Regions from separate parts of the Paenibacillus sp. FSL R7-277 genome, predicted to be linked through region 2. Evidence: riboswitches for the same ligand, from Rfam matches in the RefSeq annotation. Region 2 holds a riboswitch; the other holds the start of a gene.
What was found. Region 2 has a riboswitch for glycine ahead of gcvT (glycine cleavage system aminomethyltransferase GcvT). Riboswitches for the same ligand answer to the same signal wherever they lie in the genome.
Positions count from the first base shown of each region.

Region 1: it holds a riboswitch for glycine, as region 2 does, so the genes downstream of both, C173_RS04570 (amino acid permease) here and gcvT (glycine cleavage system aminomethyltransferase GcvT) in region 2, are expected to answer to the same signal.

Region 1 is NZ_ASPX01000009.1:118,512-126,560, forward strand. It holds gene C173_RS04570 (amino acid permease) at 1-1,225, opposite strand, end outside; glycine riboswitch at 1,369-1,448, opposite strand; gene C173_RS04575 (DUF5643 domain-containing protein) at 1,612-2,571, opposite strand; gene C173_RS04580 (ABC transporter permease) at 2,792-3,745, shown strand; gene C173_RS04585 (carbohydrate ABC transporter permease) at 3,761-4,675, shown strand; gene C173_RS04590 (ABC transporter substrate-binding protein) at 4,746-6,341, shown strand; gene C173_RS32660 (sensor histidine kinase) at 6,530-8,049, shown strand, end outside.
Region 2 is NZ_ASPX01000001.1:48,416-56,464, reverse strand. It holds gene gcvPA (aminomethyl-transferring glycine dehydrogenase subunit GcvPA) at 1-932, opposite strand, end outside; gene gcvT (glycine cleavage system aminomethyltransferase GcvT) at 929-2,053, opposite strand; glycine riboswitch at 2,135-2,235, opposite strand; glycine riboswitch at 2,239-2,336, opposite strand; gene gcvH (glycine cleavage system protein GcvH) at 2,521-2,913, shown strand; gene C173_RS00200 (OmpA/MotB family protein) at 3,014-3,910, opposite strand; gene C173_RS00195 (flagellar motor protein) at 3,907-4,698, opposite strand; gene uvrB (excinuclease ABC subunit UvrB) at 4,880-6,871, shown strand; gene uvrA (excinuclease ABC subunit UvrA) at 7,406-8,049, shown strand, end outside.

The sequences.
Region 1 (8,049 bases), on a different contig from region 2:
ACAGCGTCAGGACGGCATAGTTAATTACCGGGGTGAACGGCGCTTTAAATTTGGAAGCGGCATGTAAGTCCGGGCGGTTCCTTTTATACTTGATATGGCAGACCAGCACAACGCCCCAGACCCAGATGAAGCAAATGGCGCTGATCGTAGTCACGATGCCGAAGGCCTGACCCGGAATAAGCTTGCTGAGCAGTGCCCCGGCAGAGATCACCAGCGTGGAGAGGAATAAGGAATTCGCAGGCACATGATTCCGGTTCAGCTTGCCAAGCTGAGGCGAGGCCTGATTCCGTCTGCTCAGATTGTAGAGAATCCGGCTGGTCGAGAACATCCCGCTGTTGCAGGCGGAGGCTGCCGAGGTTAAGACCACGAAATTGATAATCCCCGCAGCAACCGGAATCCCGACCAGACTGAAGGTGCGCACGAACGGACTTTCAGCTGCGCTAAGCTGGGTCCAGGGATTAATGCACAGCAGCACGAAGAGCGCGCCGACATAGAAGAAGAGAATCCGCAGCGGAATTTTGTTGATCGCGGACGGGATGTTTTTCTCCGGATTAGCCGTCTCCGCTGCCGATACCCCCACCAGCTCCACGCCGACATAGGCGAATACCACCATCTGAAAAGAGAACAGGAAGCCCTTCACCCCGTTCGGGAACACGCCCCCGTGCTCCCAGAGATTGCTGACCGACACTGAGCCTGCATCTGTCTTGAACTGGGTCACAAGCAGGACAATCCCCAGGCCAATCAGAGCCAGAATCGTAACCACCTTGATCAGAGCAAACCAGAATTCGAGTTCGCCGAAGCTTTTGACCGTGAGCAGATTGAGTCCGAGCAGAATGATCAGGCAGATCACGGCCGGTACCCACTGCGGAATATCGAACCAGTACTGCACATAGACGCCCACCGCAATCACATCGGCCATCGCCGTCATAATCCAGCAGAACCAGTAGGTCCAGCCCGTAATGAAGGCCGCGCGCGGCCCCAGGTAGTCTTCCGCAATATCGGTAAAAGACTGATACCCCGCCTTCGAGAGCAGCAGCTCCCCGAGCGCACGCATCACGAAGAATACCGCCAGCCCCACGATCAGATACGTGAGCATGATGGAGGGCCCGGCCTGCTGAATGGCTTTGCCCGATCCCAGGAATAAACCTGTGCCAATCGTACCTCCGATAGCGATAAGCTGGACGTGCCGGTTTGCCAGCTCTCTTTTTAATTCTGTCTGTACCATACCTGTTTCCCCCTTAGTGTATATGACGCTGTCCTGCCGGGTAACGCAAAAAGGAGACTGGATATCATCCAATCTCCCGGTTCATAAGAAGTTCCAAATAAGCTTCTGCAGCAGCGGCTAATCCGCACGGCAAAAAACAAATTCGGTACTCTTCTGTCCTTTTGCCTGAGATTGTGAACCCTTCGGCGCTGCGGTTCCCCGCAGTCTCTCCAGAAGCTGCTCCTGCTGTAGTGTGATCCACAGCAATCATAGCTTGCTAATATTTAATTTTATGAAGCTGGCTTCATGTAAATATTTTTCAATTCTATGCACAGTCCAGACTTCTGTCAATATCATTTGTTACTCTCGTGGTCATCGCCGGGTGTCCTGCACTGCTTCATTGCACGTTATTTAACCGTAATTTTGGTTTCCAGGTCTTTATAATAAGTTTTAGCCCATTGGCCCTGCTTGTCTTTGAACATCTTCCCGCTGGCATCTTTGGAATACGTAAAAGGCTTAACGCTAATGGACTTCGGAACGGCTGGGAATGCACTATAGTTCTGTTCCTCGGTACCGCTTGTTTTAACCTTCTCAAACGGCTTGCCCCACGGCGAGACCACATTCCCCTTCTCATCCACAAGATCATATAGCATTCTTTCCGGGTTGTTCACTTTGGACTTGGCCGCTGCCGGAACTTCCCCCTTAAAGGTCACCTGCAGAGACATCGTTAACGCGGTCATCTGGAAGGAATTCACCGTATAATTGAATTTGTTGTTCTTCTTGGAGACGCCCGGCTTCAGGCTTAACAGGGTCCCCAGCTTGTTCACTTGAACTTTGAAAATAAACGGCTCCTTCACCCCGTTGGCGTATGCCTTCAGCGTCAGGTCGAATTTGTCCGGGATTTGCTGCTTCATCGCTCCCTTACTCAAATAGATCAAGGCTGTGTCCGTATCTTCCAAATTGGGAATGATGGAAGTATCAAACAGCAGCTTTTTCCCATTGATCAACACGTCCACATTCCTGGTCTGGTCCATGAAAGAACCGTTCTTGCCCACCGTCCCTCCCTCCTGCCGAATGCCTGCGACAAGCTCATTACTGTCATAGATCAGATCGGTTAGAGTCAGGGTCACCCCTTCCTGGGTCACGGCCTGATTCGGGGCAGCAGCAAGCCCTTTCTGGAAAATAGCCTTCAGAGTGGCGTTGTCGCTGATCGCAAACACGCTGCCAGCCTTAGCATCCTTATTGACATTGACTGCCGCCGCTACGGGTACAGTGAATCCCCCGCCGACAACTGTCCCTCCGAGTACAGCCGTTACTGCTGTTGCTATCATTGCTTTCTTCATCGTATTTAAGCTGATCGTGTACATAGTTTCTCTCCTTTGCTGATTAAGAATATACAGGTATAACGTTCCCTTGCTTCTATTTTGTGACAGGAGCGCAGAATAACATCTTACTTGCACAAAGTCATTTTTGAATAAACAGGGTCATTTGCAAGAGAGAATTCGGTTCATCCGCTCTACTATAATAAATTCATCCAGAACAAGTAGAGTGAGGTTAGAACTTATGGCAAATCCCGCACCACAAGCTATGAACACCAAGCTAGCGACACCGCCCCAGGGCCGTTTCGGCCGTCTGCTGCACAATATCGTGCGATACCGGGTGCTGCTGCTGATGCTGCTGCCCACCTCGATTATCTTTTTCATCAACTGCTATATTCCGATGTTCGGATTATTCATTGCCTTCAAGAACATCAACTACATTGACGGCATTATGGGCAGTCCTTGGGCCGGGCTCGACAACTTCCGGTTCCTGTTCGCCACCTCTGACGCCCTGCGCGTGACCATCAACACCGTAGGGTACAATGTGGTCTTCATTATCTCAGGACTCATCCTCTCGGTCTCACTGGCCATTGCGATCAATGAGGTGCGTAACAAGCTGGCTTCGAAGTTCTTCCAGACCGTCATGATTATGCCGAACTTCCTGTCCATGGTCGTGGTCAGCTTCATCGTCTATGCCTTCCTGCACCCGGAGTACGGCTTCCTGGTCAAGCATATTCTGCCAATGTTCGGCTACTCTTCAGTGAATGCCTATATGCATCCTAACGCATGGCCTTACATTCTGTGGATCACCAAAATGTGGCACTCCATCGGGATCGGCAGCGTCATCTACCTTGCAGCCATCACCGGCATCAGCGAAGAGCTGTACGAAGCCGCGGTGATGGACGGCGCCAGCAAATGGCAGCAGATCACCAAGATTACCCTGCCGCTGCTCACACCGATCATGGTCATTCTCACGATTCTTAACATGGGCGGCATCTTCCGCTCTGACTTCGGGCTGTTCTACCATGTGACCCTGGACTCCGGTGCGCTGCGCTCGACTACGGACGTCATCGACACCTATGTCTACCGGGGCCTGATCCAGCTCAACGATCTGGGGATGTCCTCAGCGGCGAACTTCTATCAATCGGTCGTCGGCTTCTTCCTGGTCATCGGCGCGAACGCTCTCGCCCGCAAGCTGAACCGCGATACGGCGCTTTTCTAGAAACGGAGGATTCTAATGACTACTGCATCCCGAAGCAACCCCTATACCAAAGGCTCCACTACCGCCCAGATTATTCTGAATGTGTTCTTCATCGCCTTCAGCCTGGCATGTATTCTGCCGATCCTACTCATTGTCGCCATCTCCTTAACCAACGAGAAGGCCTTGACGCTGCAGGGTTACAAATTCTGGCCCGATCATATCGACGCATCCGCGTACCAATATCTGTTCAAGCATTCGGAGACACTGGTTAAGGCGTATGGCGTCAGCCTGACCGTTACCATTATCGGGACTGTTTTGGCCGTGCTGCTGATTGCGCTATATGCGTACCCGCTTTACCGGAAGGATTTTCCCTTCAAAAAAACATTCAACTTCTACCTGCTGATCACCATGCTGTTCTCGGGAGGGCTTGTTCCCTTCTATCTGCTGTACGTGAACTATCTCGATCTGAAGGACTCGCTGGTTGCACTGATCCTGCCCGGCCTGTCCAATGCCTTCTATATCTTCATCACCCGTACCTTCTTCCAGCAGACGATTCCGGAGGAGATGATTGAATCCGGCAAGCTTGACGGGGCCTCGGAATGGAGGATATTCTTCCAGCTTGTGCTTCCGATCTCCCTGCCTGTTCTGGCTACGATCGGTCTGTTCACTACGCTGATGTATTGGAATGACTGGTTCAACTCCATGCTATTCATTAATGACACCGACAAGTTCTCCCTGCAATACGTCATGATTCAGATGATCCGCCAGGCGGAATTCTTCAAAACCCAGCTTGCCGGCAGCGGTGTCGCCCTGATGGTACAGGAATCCGTTCCGACCGAAAGTCTGCGGATGGCTATGGTCGTGCTGTCGATTGGTCCGATTCTGTTCATCTATCCGTTCTTCCAGAAGTACTTCACCAAGGGCCTTACTATTGGTGCGATCAAGGGTTAAGCTGTCTAGCTCTGGCGTAAATGCCGGTTAGAATATATGATCTAATTATCATTCGAGGAGGTTCATACAAATGAGAACAACAAGAAGCTCAGGCACGGTGCTTGCCGCTCTGACTGCCGTGATACTGGGCATTACCGGATGCGGCGGGGGCAATTCAGGTGCATCCGCCCCGTCCAAGGCAGAATCGACAGCAGCAGCCGCAACAGCAGGCACGGAAGGCAGCACGAATCCTGATACCTCAACGTTCCGGAAGCTGAAAGTTTACACGGTCGGGAATTTCCCGCAGAATGATACCAAGGCAGTTGTAGATGAGATCAACAAGTATCTCAAAGAGAAAATCAACGCCGAGATTGACTTCCAGGGACTCCCTTGGTCCTCCTGGGCCGAGAAGATGGCACTGGCTTACCAGTCCGGTGAACAGGTTGATCTGACCTTCGCCCCCAACTGGGCCGACTTCGCCAATAACGTAGCCAAGGGCGCGTTCCTCCCGCTGGATGATCTGTTAGCCAAATATGGACAAGGCATCAAGGAGACCCTTGATCCCCGCTTCCTTGACGGCGGAACCGTAGACGGCAAAATCTATGCGATTCCTACCAATAAGGAAATTGGTGAGAGCCATACCATTATGTTCCGCAAGGATCTGGTAGATAAATACGGCTTCGATGTGAACTCGATTGAGACGCTGGAGGATCTGGAGCCATGGCTGCAGACGATCAAGGAGAAGGAACCGGCTATTGCGCCGATCTGGCTCTCCGGCAGCGGCTCCGATACCCTGGGCTACTTCGACAAGACCAGAGAGAGCATGAAGGAGAACTTCCGTTATGAGCTGGTGGCCGGCGCTCCTGCCGGAATCGTACTGGATACCAAGACTGATAAGATGGTGATCAGCTCGATGGAGTCCGACACCGCAATCTACCGGATGAAGCTCTACGGCGACTGGTTCAGCAAAGGCTACATCAATAAAGATGCCGCAACGACCAAAACCAGTACTGAAGACGCTTTCAAGGCCGGTAAGACCTGGATGAAATTCGGTTCAGACAAACCGGATTCCGACAAGGAAGATTCCATCGCTACCGGCATTGAGCTGGTGAAGCTGAAGGGGAATGAACCCGAGATCAGTACAGCCAGCGTCAGCAACTCCATGATGGCCATCGGACGCACCTCGATTGATCCCGAGCGGACCATGATGTTGCTGAACCTTCTGCATACCGACCCGGTGCTGGTCAATCTCATTGACTTCGGTGTAGAAGGACGGCAATATGTGAAGGTGGAAGGCAAAGAGAACTTCATCAAGCTGCCTGACGGCATTGCTACCCGTGCCGATACCGGCTGGGCGCCGGGCATTGAATGGATGTTCGGTAACCAGACCATAACCTATCTGTGGGAAGGCGAAAGCGCCGACAAGTGGGAGAAATTCAAGGCTTATAACGAGAGCGCCCATAAGGTGAAGTCCTTCGGCTTCAACTTCAATACCGACGCTGTCAAAACACAGGTCTCCGTGGTCAGCAACATTATCAAGGAATTCCGCCCGCTGCTGGAAACGGGCAGCCTGGGTGTAGATAAGGTGCTTACGGAGTACAATAAGAAGCTTAAGGCTAACGGCATTGAAGAGATCCGCGCCGAGGTTCAGAAGCAATACGATGCCTGGAAGGCCAAACAATCCTAAACAAACAAGAGAAAACGACTATGCCGTCCTTTTAAGGACGGCACCCGTTTCAGCGAGAAATATAAGGATAAGTTGTCGTGTGGAACATACAAATTCTTATATTTTAAGCTAAGGGGAAGGACGGCTGCCGTCCTTCCCCTTTCCTGCCGCTCAGCGTGTAAATGTACCTAAGGATAAGGGGGAAGACTGTGAAACTATCATTGCGATTCAAAGTGAGTGCCCTTGTCCTGCTGCTGGTCACGCCGCTGTTCCTCTTTCTCTCCTACACCAATCTCTATTCCACCAACATTGTCCGGGAGAAGGTTGCGAAGTCCGCTTCGGACACGTTGACCCTGCACTTAGGTACACTCGATGAGCTGCTGGAGCAGACCAGCCATTATCTGCTGCGTACGGCCAATGAAAACATGCTGCTGGAGCTCTATTCGGACAGCGGGCCCGACAGCGTCAATTATTATCTGTCCATCCGCAAGCTAATGGACCAGTGGTACAGCGATGTCAGCTACTACACCATTATCCGCAGTGTCTTCGTCTACCATCAGGACCGGGATGAACTCTTCCTGAGCAGCCAGAGAGAGTATTACCAGGAGAAGGAGATGATTGCCTCCGGGCTGTCTTCACACCTCAAGACCCCTAATCTCCAGGCCTCCCTGAAGTGGGAGACCGTGACCCTCGGCGGAGAGCCGGTGTTATTCAAGGTGCTGCCGGACAAGAGTGGCCGGCTTCTCATGGGGGTACTGGTCAGCATCGATTCTCTGGCCCAGCCCCTGACCCAGCTGGAGTCTACCGGGGGCAGCGGACAGGTCGGCATGATCGACAATGACGGTAAATTACTCTGGGGCCAGTTCGCCAGTGAAGATCTTGCGCTCATCCGCAGCCGGCTTAATCAGCCCAACCCTCGTGCGGATGCCTCGATTCGCCTGAGTAACGGTAATTCGTATCTGCTGATTGACAAGCCATCCCAATATTCCAATCTGAATGTCTTTTTCCTGCTCGACGAGAAATCCATTCTGGACGAGCTGCCGATCTTCCAGCAGATCATCAAGGTGATTCCCTTCGTCATTATCCTCGTAATGGTTATCCTGTTGGCTCTGCTTAGCAGACTAGTGTTCAAGCCTATCCAGCAATTGACCAGCGGGATGCGCATCTTGGGGAAGGGACAGCTGGAATACCGGCTGAAGGATGGCAACAGCAGAGAGTTCCAGATCATTACGAAGCAATTCAACCAGATGGCGGAGCAGATCGGCAATCTCAAGATTGATGTGTATGAGGAGCAGATGAAGGTGCAGCAGGCCGAGCTGAAGCATCTCCAGGCGCAGATCAATCCGCATTTTTTCATGAATTCCTTGAATATCGTCTTTCATCTGGTGGAGCTGAAGCAATATGCCTTGATCAAAAAGATGATCGGACATCTGGTCTCCCACTTCCGGTTCATCATGAATACCAACGACGCCTGGCTTCCGCTGCGCAGCGAGCTGGGTCATATTCAGAACTATATTGAGATCCAGATGGTTATGTATCCGAACAAGCTGTCTTATGAGGTGCTGCTTCCGCAGGAGCTGGAGTCTACGCTGATTCCGCCGCTGCTGATCCAGCCCTTCGTCGAGAATGCCATCAAGCATGGCTTCATCAACAATTCGAAGCCCTTCAATGTCGGCATCATAGTCAGTGAAGAAGCCGGAGAGAGCGGCGATTCCTGCATTGCCATTCA
Region 2 (8,049 bases):
GTCAGCACGAAGCCGCGCTTGCCATTCCGGTCAACGGTCTGGCCGACGATCCGGCCCGGCATCCGGCGCATGAGCGGTTCGGCCACTGCGAAGAATCCGCAGGTGGGTCCACCCAGTGATGCGGCGATACCCAGCGGCTGCGCGTCGCCGACTACGATGTCTGCGCCAAGCCGTCCGGGGGACTCCAATACGCCAAGTGCAATGGGGTTCGCGCTGACCACGAGCAGTCCCTTGACCGCATGGATCAGCGGCTCGATCTGGCGCAGATCTTCAATACCGCCGAAGAAGTTGGGCGACTGAACCAGAACGGCAGCCGTATCGCTGTCGATGGCTTCAGCCAGCTTGGCGAGATCAGTTACCCCGTCAGCATAATCAATCTCTACAATTTGCAGGCCCCAGGCGTTGGCGGAGGTACGCAGCACCTGACGCGCTTCCGGGTGAACCGTACGGGAGACAATCAGCTTCTTGCGTTTGGTGGCACCTGCGGCCAGCACAGCCGCTTCGGACAGGGCCGTTGCACCGTCATACATACTGGCATTGGCGACCTTCATCCCGGTCAGTTCACAGATATAGGACTGGAATTCGAAGATCGCCTGTAGCTCACCCTGACTGATCTCCGGCTGATAAGGGGTATAGGCGGTATAGAATTCCGAACGGGAAATCACATGGTTGATGACGACCGGAACGTGGTGATCGTATAATCCGGCACCGAGGAAGCTGGCGTGGGTGTCGAAATCGGCATTCTTGTCGGCGAGCCCCTTCATATGGCGAAGCAGTGCGTACTCATCCAGGGCGCCGGACATCGGCAGGGTTCCCTGGTAACGGACAGACTGCGGAATATCGGCGAACAGCTCATCGATGGACTGTATGCCTACGGTCTCCATCATTTCTGCGCGGTCTTGCCCGGTCATAGGCAGATAGCGGTGCTTCATTGCGGCTTCACTCCTTGGCTTCTTTTGTAGAATGGGGCTTTGATGACGGCAGCCTTGAGCTGCTTGCCGCGGATCTCTACGTACACCTCTGTACCGATCTCCGTATAGGCAGTATCCAGCAGGGCGAGTCCGAGATTCCGCTTCAGGGTCGGGGACTGGGTGCCTGTCGTTACTTCACCGATCTTCACTCCATCCGCGTATACGGGATAGTGGGAGCGGGGAATGCCACGGTCGATCATCTCCAGGCCCACAAGACGACGGGGCAGACCGGCTTCCTTCTGCTTCAGCAGGGCGTCACGGCCGATGAAGTCGCCTGCATCCAACTTCACGAAGAACTGGACACCGGCTTCGAGTGGAGTGATATCCGCCGACAGCTCCTGGCCGTACAGCGGCAGTTTGGCCTCGAAGCGCAGCGTGTCGCGTGCGCCGAGTCCGGCAGGAGTCAGGCCATGCGGAGCGCCTGCTTCCAGCAGGCCCTTCCAGAGGGTAGCCGCCGTATCAGCAGGAGCGTACAGCTCGAAGCCATCCTCACCGGTATATCCGGAGCGGGAGAGCAGGACGCTGACGCCGCAGACCTCGGCGTGTTCGATGAAGTGAAAAGGCTTGAGTTCCGTTAGAGGAGCGTCCGTCACTTTGGCAAGGATGGTCTCAGCCAGCGGTCCCTGCAAGGCAAGCAGCAGGGTCTCATCCGAGACATTGTTCAGAGTGACCCCGCTGAACTCAGCGGTGAGATGCTCCTGCAGCCACTGGAAGTCCTTGTCGATATTCGACGCATTGACGACAAGCATGTAACGCTCCTCGCCCAGACGGTATACGAGCAGATCGTCCACCACTCCGCCGCTTGGATAGAGCATCAGCGTATACTGCGCCGCGCCGTCTTCCAAGCGGCTGACATCATTCGTGGTCATTCTCTGGAGGAAGGCTTCTGCGCCCTCTCCGGTAACCATGAATTCTCCCATGTGGGAGACATCGAACAGTCCGGCCTGATTGCGGACGGCTTCATGCTCCTTCACGATCCCTGTGAACTGAACCGGCAGCTCCCAGCCGCCAAAATCAATACATCTGGACTCCGCATACGCGGCATAGAGATCATAAAAAGGCGTTCTTCTCAAAGACTCCATCTCGTCACTCCCTTGGCTTTGATTACATACGAAAAAGGACAGGCGAAAGCCATTATGCACGTATGCATAAATGGACTTTCGCTCTGTCCTTGGTACCTGAGAGTTACCCTGCATTGCAGCGCAGGTTTCCCCGTTGGTGATCCGTGAAGCCTGCGGCGCAGGCATCCGGATGCTCTCCAGAGATGCGTCCGGCAAAGGTCCTTTTGCCTGAGAGATTCACCCATCCCGGGCTTACTCCTTCGGCGCTGTCTTCCTGTGAGACAGTCTCTCCCTATGCCATCATTCGCAAACCATATGTTTTTCTACTGACTCCATTAAACCGGGTAACCCTCCGCCCTGTCAATCAAAAAACGTCAAAAAGTTGACAAATTTAATTTTACTGTCAGTTATATTGACATTAGGCAAGCCGATAACTTAGGCTATAACTAAATTTAGAACTCCAATTACGGAAAAGAGGCGGCTTGGACATGAGTGAAGTGCTTGACAACCTGCTATACAGCGAAGAGCATGAGTGGGCGCAGCAGGGCGAGGGACGCGTAGTACGTGTAGGGATTACGGATCATGCGCAGCATCTGCTCGGCGATATCGTGTTTGTAGAATTCCCGGAAGTCGGCGCGGCAATCTCCGCTGGTGACAGCGTGGGCAGTATTGAGTCCGTGAAGACGGTATCGGAGCTATATTCACCCGTATCCGGTAAGGTGACCAAGATCAACGATGCGCTGGAGGCCAGCCCGGAGCTGATCAACGATCAGCCCTACGGAGACGGTTGGATTTTTGAGCTGGAGCTTGATGCTGAGTTCGCAGAGGCAGTAACCGGCCTGCTGGATGCGGCTGCGTACAAGGAACTGGTTGGGGAATAAAAGTTAGCTTATTTGCGGAAGCGGATGTTAATACGGCAGACCTCTCTTTATTACATTAGATGTTACTAATGTGAGAGGTCTGTCTTTTTGCGTCTGTATATTATTCCGTCTCCTGCAGCTGGCGCAGAACAATGAGTTCGACCCGGCGGTTCTTCTGTCTGCCTTCGGTGGTCGCATTATCATATGCAGGCCGGGTATCGGCATAACCCGCGTACTGGAAGGTATCGGGGCTCAGCCCCTCTTTGTCCAGAAAAAAGCGCAGGACCGACAGCGCCCGGGCGCCCGATAGCTCCCAGTTGTCTTTGTACACTGAGCCTGGCGTCACGGGAACATTGTCGGTGTGGCCTTCGATGCTGATGGTGGCGCCGATGCCGCGGAACAGGCCGGAGAGCTGGCGCAGTGCAGGGAGTGCAGGCGATTTCAGCTCAGCCTTACCCGCATCGAACAGGAAGCGGTCACTGAGCGTGATCGCAATGCCCTGCGGCTTATCGGCAACAAAAATCTGCTCACCCAGGTTATTCTCCTCCACGTATTGGGTGATAACGCCCATAAGCGCAGCCAGCTTCGCCTCCTGTTCACGAAAAGCAAGCTCGCGCGCAGACGGCTGGTGTCCAGCCCCATCTCCTTCTTGTCCGGCTGCAGGTGTATCTGCCCCGTGTCCATTGAGTCCGTTCGCATCCCCAGAGTCTGTGGCCGAAGGCGTGTCAGCGGTGCTGCCGTCTTCATTATGACCCTTCGAAACGTCAGTCCCTGTAATGCCCTGATTGCCCTCCAGAACGTCGCTTCCGCCTTCCAGTACTGTACTTCCGCTCTTGAAGGTATCCGATAAGGAGCCGCTGACAATGGCATATTTCTGCGAATCGAGACTGCTCATGGCATACAGAATCACGAAGAAAATAAGCAGAAGCGTGATCAGATCCGCATAGGTAATCATCCAGCGGTCCCGGCTCTCTTTCCCTGCGGCGGCGCGGTGCTGCCGGCGGTTTCTTTGTCTCATAACGGGTCTCCCGGACTGGTGCTGGTGCTGGCGCTGCGTTTAGGGGCGTCTGCCAGGAAAGGGGCCAGCTTTTGACGGACCAGATGCGGGTGATCCCCGTTCTGCAGGGACAGAATGCCGACGAGCAGCATCTCCATGGTGCCTAGCTCACTTTGGCTGCGGGATTTGATTTTGGAGGCAATGGGTAAAAAGATTAGATTGGCGCTGGCTACGCCATAGAGCGTTGCTGTAAAAGCTACGGCAATGGACGCGCCCAGATTCGAAGGGTCCGTTAAGTTGCTCAGAACCCGGATCAGGCCCATAACGGTACCGATAATGCCCATGGTCGGTGCATAGCCGCCGGCGGCTTCGAATATTTTGGCATAGCCTTCATATTTCAGTTCCTTGGCATCCATCCCAAGCTCCAGAATCTGCCGGACCTGATCCGGGTCATTGCCGTCGACAATCAGAAACAGGCCTTCACGGGTGAAGGGGTCGGGATGTTCCTCCGCTCGTTTCTCCAGGGCGAGAACACCGCCGCGCCGCGTTAGTGCAGCCATAGCAATCAATTCTTCGGCTTGTTCCCGGCTGGTATCCCGTTGTCTGCCAAAAGCCAGGCGGAGCGCCGCCGGAATGCTGCGGAGCTTGGACGCCGGGAAGCTGATGAGTACAGCCGCAAGGGTGCCGCCGAATACGATCAGGGCAGCATTGGGCTGCAGCAGGCCGGACAGGCTGCCGCCCTCCCACAGAAAACCGCCGATCATAGCGGCAATTCCGGCCAGCAGGCCGAGTATTGTAATGAAATCCATAAATTCAGGCTCCTTAAATTTCTATATATTATGGTTTGCAACAGTCTGGGCAACGCTGTATAATAAACGGGAACGTGCATTCCTATCTTCCATATTTTTCAGCTTGGTATGGATGAAGGATGATTAGGGTTAAAATTATAATATATTCATATATTCTAGACGATAGAGGGGAGACGGGCAAATGAGTGATATTGTCGTCAGTACGAAGACTTTTGCACTGGAGTCCGAGTATACACCCCAGGGCGATCAGCCTCATGCCATAGAAGAGTTATTGGACGGCATCCGGCAGGGCAAGAAGCACCAGACGCTGCTGGGAGCGACAGGTACAGGCAAGACCTTTACCATCGCACAAGTGATTTCCAAGTTGAACCGCCCCACGCTGGTTATTGCGCACAACAAGACGCTTGCTGCGCAGCTGGCGAGTGAGTTCAAAGAATTTTTTCCGAGCAATTCCGTGGATTACTTCGTCAGTTACTACGATTACTACCAGCCAGAGGCGTACATCCCTTCCTCCGATACCTACATTGAGAAAGACTCCAGCATAAATGAAGAAATCGACAAGCTCCGCCACTCGGCAACAAGCTCGCTGTTCGAACGCCGTGACGTCATTATCGTGGCGAGTGTGTCCTGTATTTATGGTCTAGGTTCGCCGCAGGAATACGGAAGCCTGCTGCTCTCGCTGCGTGTAGGGATGGAGAAGCCGCGCAATCAGATTCTGAGCCGGCTTGTAGATATCCAGTATCAGCGCAATGATATTAATTTCGTGCGCGGTACGTTCCGTGTGCGCGGAGATGTCGTTGAGATCTTCCCGGCATCCCAGGGCGAGCATGCGATCCGGGTGGAGCTATTCGGAGACGAGATCGAACGGATTACGGAGATTGATGTTCTGACAGGCGAGCTGATCGGCGAACGCGATCATATCGCGATTTTTCCGGCGTCTCACTTTGTTACCCAGGAAGAGACCATGCGTGTAGCGCTGGTCAATATTGAGCGTGAGCTGGAGGAGCGGCTGGCTGTGCTCCGTGAAGCAGGCAAGCTGCTGGAGGCCCAGCGGCTGGAGCAGCGGACCCGTTATGATATCGAGATGATGAAGGAAGTCGGCTTCTGTTCAGGGATCGAGAACTATTCCGGTCCGCTTACCTTCCGGGAGCCGGGAGCGACTCCTTATACATTGATGGACTATTTCCCGGATGACATGCTGATTGTGATTGACGAGTCTCATGTGACGCTGCCGCAGATCCGGGCGATGTATAACGGTGACCGTGCGCGTAAGACAGTCCTTGTAGAACACGGGTTCCGCCTGCCGTCTGCACTGGATAACCGTCCGCTGCAATTCGAGGAATTCGAAGACAAGGTGAGCCAGATTGTATACGTGTCCGCAACACCTGGACCTTATGAGATGGAGCATTGCGATACGATGGTCCAGCAGATTATCCGTCCTACCGGTCTGCTTGATCCGATCATTGAAGTGCGCCCTACCGAAGGGCAGATCGATGATCTGATCAATGAAATCCGTGACCGGGTAGAACGCGATGAGCGTGTTCTCGTCACCACCCTTACGAAGAAGATGTCTGAGGACCTGACGGACTACTTCAAGGAGATTGGCATCAAGGTACGTTATATGCACTCCGATATCAAGACACTGGAGCGGATGGCGATTCTGCGTGATCTCCGTCTAGGCACCTTCCATGTGTTGGTCGGTATTAACCTGCTCAGAGAAGGTCTTGACCTGCCCGAGGTGTCGCTGGTCGCGATTCTGGATGCTGACAAGGAAGGCTTCCTCCGTTCCGAGCGTTCGCTGATCCAGACGATCGGCCGTGCCGCCCGTAACTCGGAGGGCCGGGTTATTATGTACGGGGACCGCATTACGGACTCCATGGAGAAGGCGATGAGCGAGACCCAGCGCCGCCGTGAAATTCAGATCGCCCATAACGAGAAGCACGGGATTACCCCGACGACCATCAACAAGAAGGTGCGCGATATCATCGAGGCGACCAAGGTGGCCGAGTCTAAGGCTGATTACCTCACTGGTGTTGGCGGCAAGCTCAACAAGAAAGACAAGCAGAGCCTGATGCAGCGTCTGGAGGCCGAGATGAAGGATGCCGCCAAGAACCTGCAATTTGAGCGCGCCGCCGAGCTGCGTGATGCCTTGCTTGAGCTACGGGCAGAGTAACCCGGCCGAGAAGTTAACGATCCAGGGAACGGCGCTATTCAGGCCGTTCCTTTTGAAGATAGTATGGTTAAAGTTCTTTGCGCATTCCGCAGGAACAGCCCGCAATTAAGCTTTAGCGCGAATCCCGGAGGGACAGCGTGCACTCAGGGTCTTAGCGCGAATCCCGGAGGGACAGCGTGCACTCAGGGTCTTAGCGCGAATCCCGCAGGGACAGCGTGCACTCAAGCCCTAAGCACGTATCCCGCGGGGAGAGTGTGCAGTTAAGCCCTTAGCGCGTATCCCGAAGGGACAGCGTCTGCGGCAAGCGGAAGCGAGCCGTACCCTGCTCTGTAAGTATAGCGGCCCCGTAGGGGTTAGCGGGCCTAATGCCCCAGTAGTCGTCCATCCACCCGCCTAATTCCTTCCGCCAAGTTTGCGGGTGTCCAGAGGGTGCAACCCTTGGGGCCCTCCCTTGGAAGGGAGGGTTTGGGAGGGATCGAAAATATTTTTCCAAAATGTTTTGAATTTTAATTTTCTCTTAAAGGAGAGGTACCGTTGGCACATGAAAGTATAGTAATCAAGGGCGCGAGGGCCCATAACCTCAAGAACATCGACGTAACGATTCCGCGTGACCGCTTCGTCGTGCTGACGGGACTGAGCGGCTCGGGCAAATCCTCCCTGGCCTTCGATACCATCTACGCCGAGGGTCAACGCCGGTATGTCGAGTCGTTGTCTGCCTATGCGCGCCAGTTCCTGGGCCAGATGGAGAAGCCAGATGTAGATTCCATCGACGGACTCTCCCCGGCCATATCAATTGACCAGAAGACGACTAGCCGTAACCCGCGTTCCACGGTAGGGACGGTTACCGAAATCTATGACTATCTGCGGCTGCTCTTTGCCCGGATCGGCCATCCGCATTGTCCGGATCATGGCATAGAGATCACTTCGCAGACCGTTGAACAGATGGTGGACCGGATCATGCAATACCCGGAGAAGACCCGTCTGCAGATTCTGGCCCCGGTCATTTCCGGCCGTAAGGGTGAGCATAAGGGTCTGTTCACAGATATCTCGAAGCAAGGCTTCGTCCGTGTACGTGTGGATGGTGAGCTGCGCGAAGTGACGGAAGATATTGTACTGGAGAAGAATAAAAAGCATACGATTGAGGTTGTTGTTGACCGGATTGTAATTAAGGATGATAT